One region of the Mycobacterium paragordonae genome, then DNA from elsewhere that is predicted to be linked to it. Evidence: riboswitches for the same ligand, from Rfam matches in the RefSeq annotation. Region 1 holds a riboswitch; the other holds the start of a gene.

Region 1 (5,362 bases):
GCCGACAACACGATCACGGTTGGCGAAAGGAGGTGCTGGCATTGGATTTTGGAGCACTCCCACCTGAAATTAACTCGCTGCGAATGTATACCGGGCCCGGTTCAGCGCCGCTGCTTGCCGCTGTGACGGCCTGGAATGAAATCGCCGATGAAATGCGCTTGGCCGCAACGGCTTACGAGTCGGTGATTTCGGCTCTGGTCAGTGACGGCTGGCTGGGGCCGGCGTCCGCGGCGATGACCGCCGCCGTCGTTCCGTACGTGACGTGGATGAGCGCGACCGGCCTGCAGGCAGAGCAGACCGCCGGTCAGGCGGCCGCGGCCGCGGCCGCATATGAAGCGGCATTCGCGATGACGGTGCCGCCGGCTGTCGTCGCCGCCAACCGGGCACAGCTGTTGATGCTGGTGGCCACCAACTTCCTGGGCATCAACACGCCCGCGATCGCGGCTACCGAAGCCGAATATGCGGAGATGTGGGCCCAGGATGCGACGGCGATGTACGTGTATGCCGCCAACGCCGCGGAGGCTGCGACGCTGACGCCGTTCCGCGAACCCGACCAGACCACCAATCCGGGCGGCCCGGCGGCCCAGGCGGCAGCCGTCTCCCAAGCGTCGGGTTCCGCCGTCACGCAGACTGAGCTGCCGCAACTGATGTCCACGGTGCCCGGGAGCCTGCAGCAACTGGCATCTCCGGCAGCCGCCTCGCCATTCGACAACATCCCGCAGACCGGGTTGCTCGCCGACATCCTGAACTTCCTGGACGGCAACGACGGTAACCCCTACGGAATCTTCCTCAACTCAAATCTGGTGAACGGGATCGTCGCGGCCCAATTCATCTCGCCCACAATCATCTTCCCTGCCACGACCGACGCGCTCGCCGACGTCGAGGCCGTGGCCGACGGGGCAGCCGAGGCCGCCCCTGCCGCCGCTGATGCCTCGTCCGCCACGGCGGGCCTGACCGCCTCGCAGTCCGGCGGTGTGGGCGCCGGAGTCAATCAGGCTTCCTTCGTCGGCCGGCTGTCCGTGCCGCCGAGTTGGACCACGGCGGTCGAGGTCGCAAACCGCGCGGTACCCGCCTCCGGTGCGGCCGTCACCGCCGCACCAGAAGCCGGGGCCGGCATGCCCGGCATGCCCGGCATGCCCGCGCCCGCCGCCTACTCCCGCAACTGGGGCAACGGTCCGCGCTACGGGTTCAAGCTGACGATCATGCCGCGGCCGGTGGCGGCGGGCTGAACCCGCAACGCGTTCTCGCATTAATTGCCACCGTGGCGAATAAGAATTTTCGTCCGCCCGAATTTGGCGAATATTGGCAAATTCCGGTCGTTGAGTTGACTCTTATCCTGTCGAGTGCCACGATGACTTTGCATGCACCTCGCTAGGTGAGGCGTCTGCACGGACACAGGCCACTGACCTCGAACGTCGAAAGACGCCCAGGGTCAGGACAGCTCTTCCCGGCTTAAGGGTTGAGCCCAAGTGGCTTCCGGCTTCGGCCGGATACGCCGTGTGGTGCCAAAGCTCTGTCGAGAGAGGTGCTGGCCCAGTGGTTTTGGCCGCTGGTCTCATCTCTGTGGCGTGCACCCGGCACCCCTGCGTGCCCCGGCCCAGAGGAGGTGAGAGCGGAGTGAGTCCCGACGACAGTCCCTATCCGAGATCGACGATCATTTCGTTTCGATCCGACCCGGGCACCGTGTTCGCACTTTGAGTCGGAATTTCCGATAGTTTCCCGCGCGCGCTGAGTTTTCCGTCGCGCGTCATTCTCCTGCGCAGAATATCGCTGCGCGAATTGCGATCAATGCTGCCCGAAATCGGATTTCATCTTGCCACAAAACAGTCAGCCAAGGAGGCGTCCGATGACTGCCGCACTGGATTTTGCAGCGTTGCCGCCCGAGATCAACTCCGCGCGGATGTACACCGGGCCGGGCTCCGGTCCGATGCTGGCCGCAGCCTCGGCGTGGCACGGGTTGGCCGCCGAGTTGCGGGCCACCGCGCTGTCCTACGACGCGGTGCTGTCGACACTGACCGGTGCGGAGTGGCTGGGTCCCGCGTCCGCATCAATGGCAGCCGCTGCCGTGCCACAGGTCGCCTGGCTGAGTGCAACCGCGGCGCAGGCCGAGCAGACCGCCGCGCAAGCCGCGGCCGCCGCGGCCGCCTTCGAGGCGGCCTTCGCGGCAACGGTGCCGCCGCCGCTGGTCGCGGCCAACCGGACCCAATTGGCGGCGCTGGTCGCCACCAACATCCTGGGGCAGAACACCCCTGCGATCGCGGCCACCGAGGCTCAGTACTTCCAGATGTGGGCGCAGGACGCGGCGGCCATGTACGGCTATGCCGGCTCGTCGGCTGCCGCTGCCGAGTTGAGCCCGTTCGCTGAACCGCAGGAAGCCACCAACCCGAGCGGCCTGGCGGCACAGGCGGTGTCGGTCGCCCAGGCTTCCGGCGCGGCAGGTCAGCAAAGTGTTCTCGCGCAACTGATTTCGGCTGTGCCGAGCGCGCTTCAGGGACTCTCGGGAACGAGCGGGCCTGCGGGACAGGGCTTTTGGTCCGACTGGGGACCCAACGCCAACGTGTGGAACACGATCGCGTCCACCGGACTCCTGGTGCCGGGCAGCACGTTCGGCCCCTTTCTGGACATGCTCGGCGGCGGCGCCGGTGCCGCGACGGACGGCGCCGTGGCAGCGGCCGGTAACGCCGTTTCGGAATCCGTAGGATCCACGAGCGGCCTGGCCGGCGTCGTGTCGGCCGGTGCGGGCAATGCGGGGACTGCCGGGAGGCTCTCGGTGCCGCCGGCCTGGACGGCGGCCACTCCGCTGACCAGTCCGCTGCATTCGGCGCTGGGCGGCACCCCGATGGTGGCGCCGCCGCCGGCGGGCGCACCCGGAATGCCCGGTGTCCCACTGGGTAACGTCGCAGGACAACCCTACGGACGGGCCGTACCGCAGTACGGTTTCCGCCCCACCGTGGTCGCGCGGCCCCCTGCTGCCGGGTGACGGCACCCGTATCGACCTGCAAGAACGGGCCTTTCAGGAAACCGTCAGGAAAGGGCCAGTTCCGATACAGGTGTTCGCGGCTACCGTTCCCTAACGTCTTACGTAGGTTAATTCCTAACGTTGGGAGAACAACTCATGACGGCCGATCGGTCACCGGGCGACATCGCCCCCCGCAGGGCGGTCCGTGCTGACCGGGCGTGCTCGGCCGATTCCAGGCGGGTCAGGTCACGATCCGCCGACGGCACGGTTCGCAGACGAAAACGGTTTGGCTGACAATCTCGATCTGACCGCGAGCTAGTCGCACCGCACCTATAACATCGGCCGCAATTCCTGAACGCCGACTTCGCCCGATTACCGATGGGCAATTGACACATTTCTGTGCGTCATTTAATTGTCATATAGATTTACTCATCACAATTTGCTGTGTAATCCACATTGGGCTGTGAGCTGTATATACCTAGATTCTAGGCCATAGCTAGTAGCTTTTGATCACACAGGCCAATAGATCGGCGAGAGTTCTTGTTTACGTTGTCATTACATTACGGGAACGCGACGAAAATAACTTCCACTGAGGATGGTGTTCGAATCAGGCAGGGGGGCCTGCAATAGCGAATCACTGCACGCTTGCCAAGCATTTCTAGTCAGGGAGTAGATGATCGCCCGCTGCAGCTCGGCCCGGGCGGCCATCCAGGGGATGAAGAGGTAATACGTATGGATTACGGGGCATTGCCACCCGAAATCAACTCCGGTCGCATGTACACCGGGCCCGGCCCGGGTCCGATGCTGGCCGCAGCCGCGGCCTGGGATGCACTGGGCGCCGAATTACATTCCACCGCAGCCTCATACGCGGCCGCGATCGAGAACCTCACCGCTGGAACCTGGCACGGCCCGACGGCGATCGCGATGGCGGCCGCGGTCGGCCCCTACGTGTCATGGATCTCGGCCACGGCCGCCCGGGCCGATCAGGCGGCCGCGCAAGCCAAGATCGCGGTTGGAGCCTACGAAACCGCCTTCGCCGCAACGGTTCCGCCACCGGTGATCGCGGCGAACCGCGCACTGCTGCTGTCGCTGATCGCTACCAATATCTTCGGGCAGAACACGCCCGCCATCGCCGCGACTGAGGCCCAGTATCTGGAGATGTGGGCTCAAGATGCCGTCGCGATGTACGGGTATGCCGGATCATCCTCGGCGGCAACTCAATTGACGCCTTTCACCGAGCCGCCGCAGACCACCAACGCCTCGGGGCCGGCCCTGCAGTCGGCTGCGGTCACCCAGGTCACCGGCGCCGCAACGGGTTCGGACGTGGCGACGCAGCTATCGCATTTGGTCACCTCGGTGCCGACGGCCCTGCAGAACCTGGCGACAACGGTCGGGGCCGCGCCGACGACGGGCTCGACGTCGCTGCTGCAGGGCCTGGCCGTGCCGCAGCTGGCCAACGCGTCACTGCCGCCGTGGCTCTCGAGCAACCTCGCGAACTGGAACACCATCATGAGCACGCTCACCGGGCCGTTCTCGCTGCAGGGTCTGACGTCGATTCCCGGCGGTCCATTCCTGTCCTTCGGGCAGGTGTACGCATACGGCCAGAACGGGCAGGGCCTGGCGTCCTTCTTCGCGCCTCCGCAGCCCATCACCGGTGCGCTCGCCCCCATCGCCCAGTCGATTCCGCCGCACCTGACCAGTGCCGGTTCGGTCGGCGCGTCAGGTGCGATGGGACGCGCGGCGCTGGTGGGGAGCTTGTCGGTGCCGCAGGGGTGGACCACCGCCGCCCCGGCCATCAGAACGGTTGCCGCGACGCTCTCCGCCAATCTGGCGGCGGCTCCGGCGGCCTCCCTGACGGGGGAGTCCGGCGTCTTCAGTCAGATGGCGCTGTCCAGCCTGGCGGGCCGGGCCCTGGCCGCCACCACGACGAGTTCGGGAGGCGGCGGCGCGGCGGCCGCCTCGCTGGGTGGTGTGGTCGCGGAAGCCGACCCGGCCGCGGCGATGATCTTCGTCCTCCCGGCGCTGGAGGAATGACTCGGTGAGAGCGACGAATCACATTCCGGCACAGACGATTCAGACGTTTCCTCGGAGCAGGGGGTAGACCGCCATGTTTTATGCAGCCTTTCCGCCGGAGATCAACTCCGGCCGGATGTACAGCGGCCCGGGCGCCGGACCCATGTTGGCCGCGGCGGCGGCCTGGAACGGGGTCGCCGCCGAATTGCAATCCACCGCTGCGTCTTTGACGGCGGCGATCTCCGGTCTGACCAGCGGACCGTGGGTCGGTCCGTCGTCGGCCGCGATGGCCGCGGCGGCCACACCGTATGTGGCCTGGGTAAGCGCCACCTCGGCACAAGCCGCGCAGACGGCGAATCAGGCCACCGCGGCGGCGGCCGCCTATGAGAC
Region 2 (5,362 bases), 540 kb from region 1:
GGCGAGCTTGGCCAGGATGTAGCGATCCAGCACATGCGCTGAATCGGTGCGCCACACACCCACTTTCGGCGCGTACAACGCCAGGAAGCTGTAGGCGTTCCAGAACGGCAGCAACACCTGCCGCACTCCGTCGCGGATGCCCTGTTCGGTGACGATCAGGTTGCCGCCGCGCAGGATCGGCGAGGCCATCAGGAACCACCGCATGGCGTCGGAGCCGTCGCGGTCGAACACCTCGGTCACATCCGGGTAGTTGCGCAGCGACTTGCTCATCTTCTGCCCGTCCGAACCGAGCACGATTCCATGCGCCACACAGGTTTTGAACGACGGCCGGTCGAACAGCGCGGTCGCGAGCACATGCAACGTGTAGAACCAGCCGCGGGTCTGCCCGATGTACTCGACGATGAAGTCACCCGGATAGTGAGCTTCGGCGTCTCCCGCCGCCCCACCCAAGAACCAATCCTCATTCTCGAACGGGTAATGCACCTGCGCGTAAGGCATTGAGCCCGAATCGAACCACACGTCGAGCACGTCGGAGATTCGGCGCATGGTGCTGTTGCCGGTCGGATCGTCGGGGTTGGGGCGGGTGAGCTCGTCGATGTAGGGCCGGTGCAGATTGTCCGGCCGCACCCCGAAGTCACGTTCCAGCTCGTCCAGGCTGCCGTATACGTCGATGCGGGGGTAGGCGGGATCGTCGGATTTCCACACCGGAATCGGGGTGCCCCAGTAGCGGTTTCGCGAGATCGACCAGTCGCGCGCACCCTGCAGCCACTTGCCGAACTGCCCGTCCTTGACATGCTCGGGATACCAGGTGATCTGCTGGTTGAGTTCCACCATGCGGTCGCGGAACTGGGTCACCCGCACGAACCACGACGACACCGCCCGGTAGATCAGCGGGTTGCGGCAGCGCCAGCAGTGCGGGTACGGGTGCTCGTAGGTCTCGTGCCGCAGCAACACCGCTCGGTTGGCGGCGGCGGGGCCGCTCTGATTCTTCAGGTCGCGGATGATGTGCGGGTTCGCCTCAAAGACATGCTGTCCCTGGTAATCCGGGACCGTCGCGTCGAAGCGTCCCTTGGAGTCGACCGGCGTCACCGGCACGATCCCGACCGGGTCGGTCGTCGCCATGTCGTCCTCGCCGTAGGCCGGAGCCATGTGCACCAGCCCGGTGCCGTCCTCAGTGGTGACGAAGTCGGCGGAGAGCACCTGAAAGGCCTTGGGCGAGTCCAGGAAATAGGCGAACGGCGGCAGATAGCGAACGCCAAGTAGATCTGCGCCCCGGTAGGTGCCAAGCACTTCGGGCTCTTCCCCGAGTTCGCGGGCATACGCGGCGAGCCTGGCCTCGGCCAGCACGAAACGCCGATCGCCTTCCCGCACTTGGACATAGGTGACCTCGGGATTCACCGCGACAGCGAGGTTCGACGGCAGGGTCCACGGCGTCGTCGTCCAGATCAGCAGGTACGCGCCAACAAGTTCGTCGTAGGGAGCCGCGGCCTCGGTCACCTGGAAGCCGACGGTGAGAGCGGGGTCCTGGCGGCTCTGGTAGACGTCGTCGTCCATCCGCAGTTCGTGATTCGACAACGGGGTCTCGTCGCGCCAGCAATAGGGCAACACCCGGTAGCCCTCGTAGGCAAGGCCCTTGTCCCAGAGCTGTTTGAACGCCCAGATCACCGACTCCATGTAGCTGAGATCGAGTGTCTTGTAATCGTTGTCGAAGTCGACCCAGCGCGCCTGGCGGGTTACGTACTGCTGCCATTCGTCGGTGTAGCGCAGCACCGACGCACGGCACGCGTCGTTGAAGGCGGCAATGCCCATCGAGTCGATCTGAGACTTGTCGGTGATGCCCAGCTGGCGCTCGACTTCCAATTCTGCGGGCAATCCGTGTGTGTCCCAACCGAACCGGCGCTCCACCTTGTCACCGCGCATGGTGCGGTAGCGCGGAACGATGTCTTTGACGTAGCCGGTCAGCAGATGCCCGTAGTGCGGCAGGCCGTTGGCGAACGGGGGCCCGTCGTAGAACACGTACTCGGGGGCGCCGTCCCGGCGGGCGATGCTGGCGCGGAAGGTGTCGTCGCGGAACCAGTAATCGAGCACTTCGAGTTCGAGCGCCGGGAAGTCGGGCGCACCACTGGCCAGCTTCGGATAGGCCGTGCGGTCGGCCTCGAGTTCAGGGTTGTCGCTCACGTGGGTAGTCTCCGGTGCCTCGAGATGTCCAGGCACGGGGACGACGGATGCGCTGTTGCGCGAACGCCGCGGTACCACCCCGCTTGCCACGCTCACGCGTGACCACTCAAGAGGCTGTGACGGGCCCGCCCGTTCGGTTCTACTGGGCCGAATGGCTGTTCTTCCGAAAGCTCCCCGGTGATGGCCGGATCGATGCTGGTCTGGCGTTGATTCTAATTGCGATCGCAAACCCGGCGAAGCCGGGTGCCGCGGGTCGCAATCATCTGGACTGTAAGCACTCCAAGAGGCTGGCCCGCCGCAGGACGCACCTGCGGTCGGCTAGCCCCTTGGAGTGCCGGGTAGCGCACTGTCCATGGGCCTCACGCCTGGACTTCGAGCACGCCGATGCGCCACAGCGCGGCGTACATGTGCCGCACCGGGATGTGCAGCAGACGGGCGGCACCGGCCACCAGCGGGTCGCCGCCGGCGGACAGCACTTCTTCGGTGCGGCGGGCCTTCTTCGGCGCCGCGGCGACCGGCACGTCACGCACCACGTGCAGCGTGGGCGCAGCGGTTACGGTAACGACTTCGTCATACAGAGCAGCGGTCATGATCGCCTCCTAACAGGATCAAACGTTGACAGGTGGACCTTCAAAGATTCTTGGGAAGTCCCGTCCCGCAACGGTTCCGATCGGAGCGTGGTTGACGGCTCAGCCGAGAACGCCGCACCGGAGACCGGTCAGGGACGAAACACCGCCCGGATATCGACCCGGACTGCCACTGGAACTCATGCGTCCCTCACCTCCTCTCGGTTCACGACCCACGTGGGTATCCACGCGATCTGCTGCGCACGCGAAGGGAGACAGATGCCGGCGATCCGCCGGAAATCCGCACCCCTCTCGTCAGAGCTTTGGCACTACCCGACGTGTCCGGTAAACCGGAAGCCACCTGGGCTCAACCCTTAAGCCGGGAGGAGCTGTCCTGACCCGGGGCGTCTTTCGACGTTCGGGGTCAGTGGCCTGTGTTCGTGTAGCCGCCTCACCTAACGAGGTGCTTGCCTGACCGATAATGCACGACGTACGGGCCCCGGTCAACGCGGCACCCCCGGGTTTGGGCATCTTTATGCATTCGCTACGGACGCCCACAGCCATCCTTCAGCAATAGCGCGTCTGAGCTGGGAAAACAGCGGCTACCAGGAGGCGATCTCCAGGTTACATTTCGCTATGAGTTCGCTATGTCACATCGGTGAGCCGACCGATGGTGTCGATGTATTCCTCGACCATGTCGAGGACCACCGCTCGCGTCGGCCGGACCCGGTCCAGCGAGCCGACCACCTGACCGACGAAGTACGTCGCCAACTCCCGGGCCTTCGCATCGGGGTGGGCGGCGGCTTGGTTGATCCGCACCTGGGAGTCGGTGATCAGCGCCGTCTGCAGCGGCATCCCCAACGGGTCCGGGGTGTCGGGCCGTTCCCACTCTTCGGTCCAGGCGGTGCGCAGCATGCGGGCCGGCTTGCCGGTCATCGACCGGGATCGCACGGTGTCCGACGACTTCGCGGCCAGGAATTTGTCCTTCACGACCGGCGCGGTCTCGGCTTCCTCGGTAGTCAGCCAAACCGATCCGCACCACACCCCTTCAGCACCCAGCGCCATCGCGGCCGCAATCTGGCGCCCGCGGGCGATCCCGCCTGCGGCCAACACGGGCGTCGGCGCCACCGCGTCCACCACTTCGGGAACGAGCACCATGGTCGCGACCTCGCCGGTGTGCCCACCCGCCTCGGTGCCCTGAGCGACGATCAGGTCCACCCCCGCCGCCGCGTGCCGGCGGGCGTGCTCGGTAGTGCCGGCCAGCGCGGCCACCAGCACGTCGTGGCTGTGTGCCCGCTCTACCAGGTCGTGCGGCGGTGGCCCGAGCGCGCTGGCGATCAATCGGATGTTGTGGGCAAAGGCCACCTCCAGCAGCGGCTCATAGCCCTTGGGTGAGATGTTGAGCCCACCCCTGATCACCTCGTCCTGCTCGGCATGGGCCGCGACGCCGTAGCGGGCCAGGATGTCATCGACAAACGCCCGATGCTCGGCAGGCAGCAGATCCTGAGCTTGCCGTGAATTCACCCCACCGGAATCGGCGCCGACATACTTCGGCGGCAGCAGCAGATCGACCCCGTAGGGCTTGCCGTGCGTCTGCTCCTCGATCCAGGTGAGCTCGCTTTCCAGCCGCTTGGGGCTGTGGGCGGTGGCGCCGAGTACCCCGAAACCTCCCGCATTGGTCACCGCGGCCACTACGTCGCGGCAGTGGCTGAAGGCGCAGATTGGAAACTCGACGCCGAGCATCTCGGCAACTCTCGTTTGCATGCGGCCGACGCTACGCCCTACGAATCAGACCAGGGCCTACGGATCGAACGACGAGGGGCTCCGGCCGTCGGGCGGCCACGCGGCCACGCCCTCCTCCAGTGGAACCTCCAGGCTCTGCAGGATCGACGACACCATTCGCCACGCACCGATGACGGTGACCAGCTCGATGAGAACCGTTTTGTCGCCGCCCAATTCGCGTTCGCAGTCAGCCCAATTCGCGGCGCTCACCACGCCGTCGCGCACGACGTCATCGGTGGCCGCCAGCACGGCCCGCTCGGTGGGCCCGAAGCCGTTGTGGCTCCGCCAATCTCGCACACCCAGCAGGTCCTCGGCGGAAACCCCGAGACGGGAGGCCACCCGCCAGTGCTGGGTCCACTCGTAGTTGCACTCGGTCAGCCACCCGATGCGCATGATCACCAGCTCGCGCAGTCTGCGGTCCAGTGCGCCGTGCCAGAGCATGGTGGCGAGCAGGTCGTTGAACGGCCCCGCCAACTGCGGATGATTCAGCAGCGTCTGAAAGATGCTGAGCTCGGCCATGTAGTCCGGAACGCCGGCTTCATCGGCGGCGGCCTTGGCCTCGTCGACGGGCAGCAGCGGTATCCGGGCGGGCTTGCTCATGGCGGCCTGTCAGGCGTCCAGCCGGGCGAACGCCTTGTCCTCGTACATCTGTACCGACTGCTGCCGGCGAATCTTTCCACTGGTGGTGATCGGGATCGACCCAGGCGACACCAGCACCAGGTCAGCCACGTTCAGCCCGTGCGAGTCGAAGATGGCGGCGGTGATGTCTCGCTTGAGCACCCCCAGCCGCTCCGCGAATTCCTGCGGCGACTCGTCGGCTTTCTGCTTGATCTCGA

What was found. A riboswitch is a leader RNA that binds a small molecule or an ion and turns the genes downstream of it on or off. The one in region 1 is predicted to bind magnesium.
Region 2: linked by a shared signal. The riboswitch ahead of C0J29_RS13300 (Rv1535 family protein) and the one ahead of C0J29_RS15475 (PPE family protein) in region 1 are both predicted to bind magnesium.

What each region holds. Positions count from the first base shown of each region.
Region 1 is NZ_CP025546.1:3,407,782-3,413,143, forward strand. It holds gene C0J29_RS15465 (PPE family protein) at 42-1,229, shown strand; M-box (ykoK) riboswitch at 1,361-1,532, shown strand; gene C0J29_RS15475 (PPE family protein) at 1,847-2,980, shown strand; gene C0J29_RS15480 (PPE family protein) at 3,692-4,993, shown strand; gene C0J29_RS15485 (PPE family protein) at 5,067-5,362, shown strand, end outside.
Region 2 is NZ_CP025546.1:2,867,525-2,872,886, reverse strand. It holds gene ileS (isoleucine--tRNA ligase) at 1-2,178, opposite strand, end outside; gene C0J29_RS13300 (Rv1535 family protein) at 2,538-2,768, opposite strand; M-box (ykoK) riboswitch at 3,045-3,214, opposite strand; gene C0J29_RS13295 (NAD(P)H-dependent flavin oxidoreductase) at 3,390-4,508, opposite strand; gene C0J29_RS13290 (carboxymuconolactone decarboxylase family protein) at 4,545-5,126, opposite strand; gene C0J29_RS13285 (AMP-binding protein) at 5,136-5,362, opposite strand, start outside.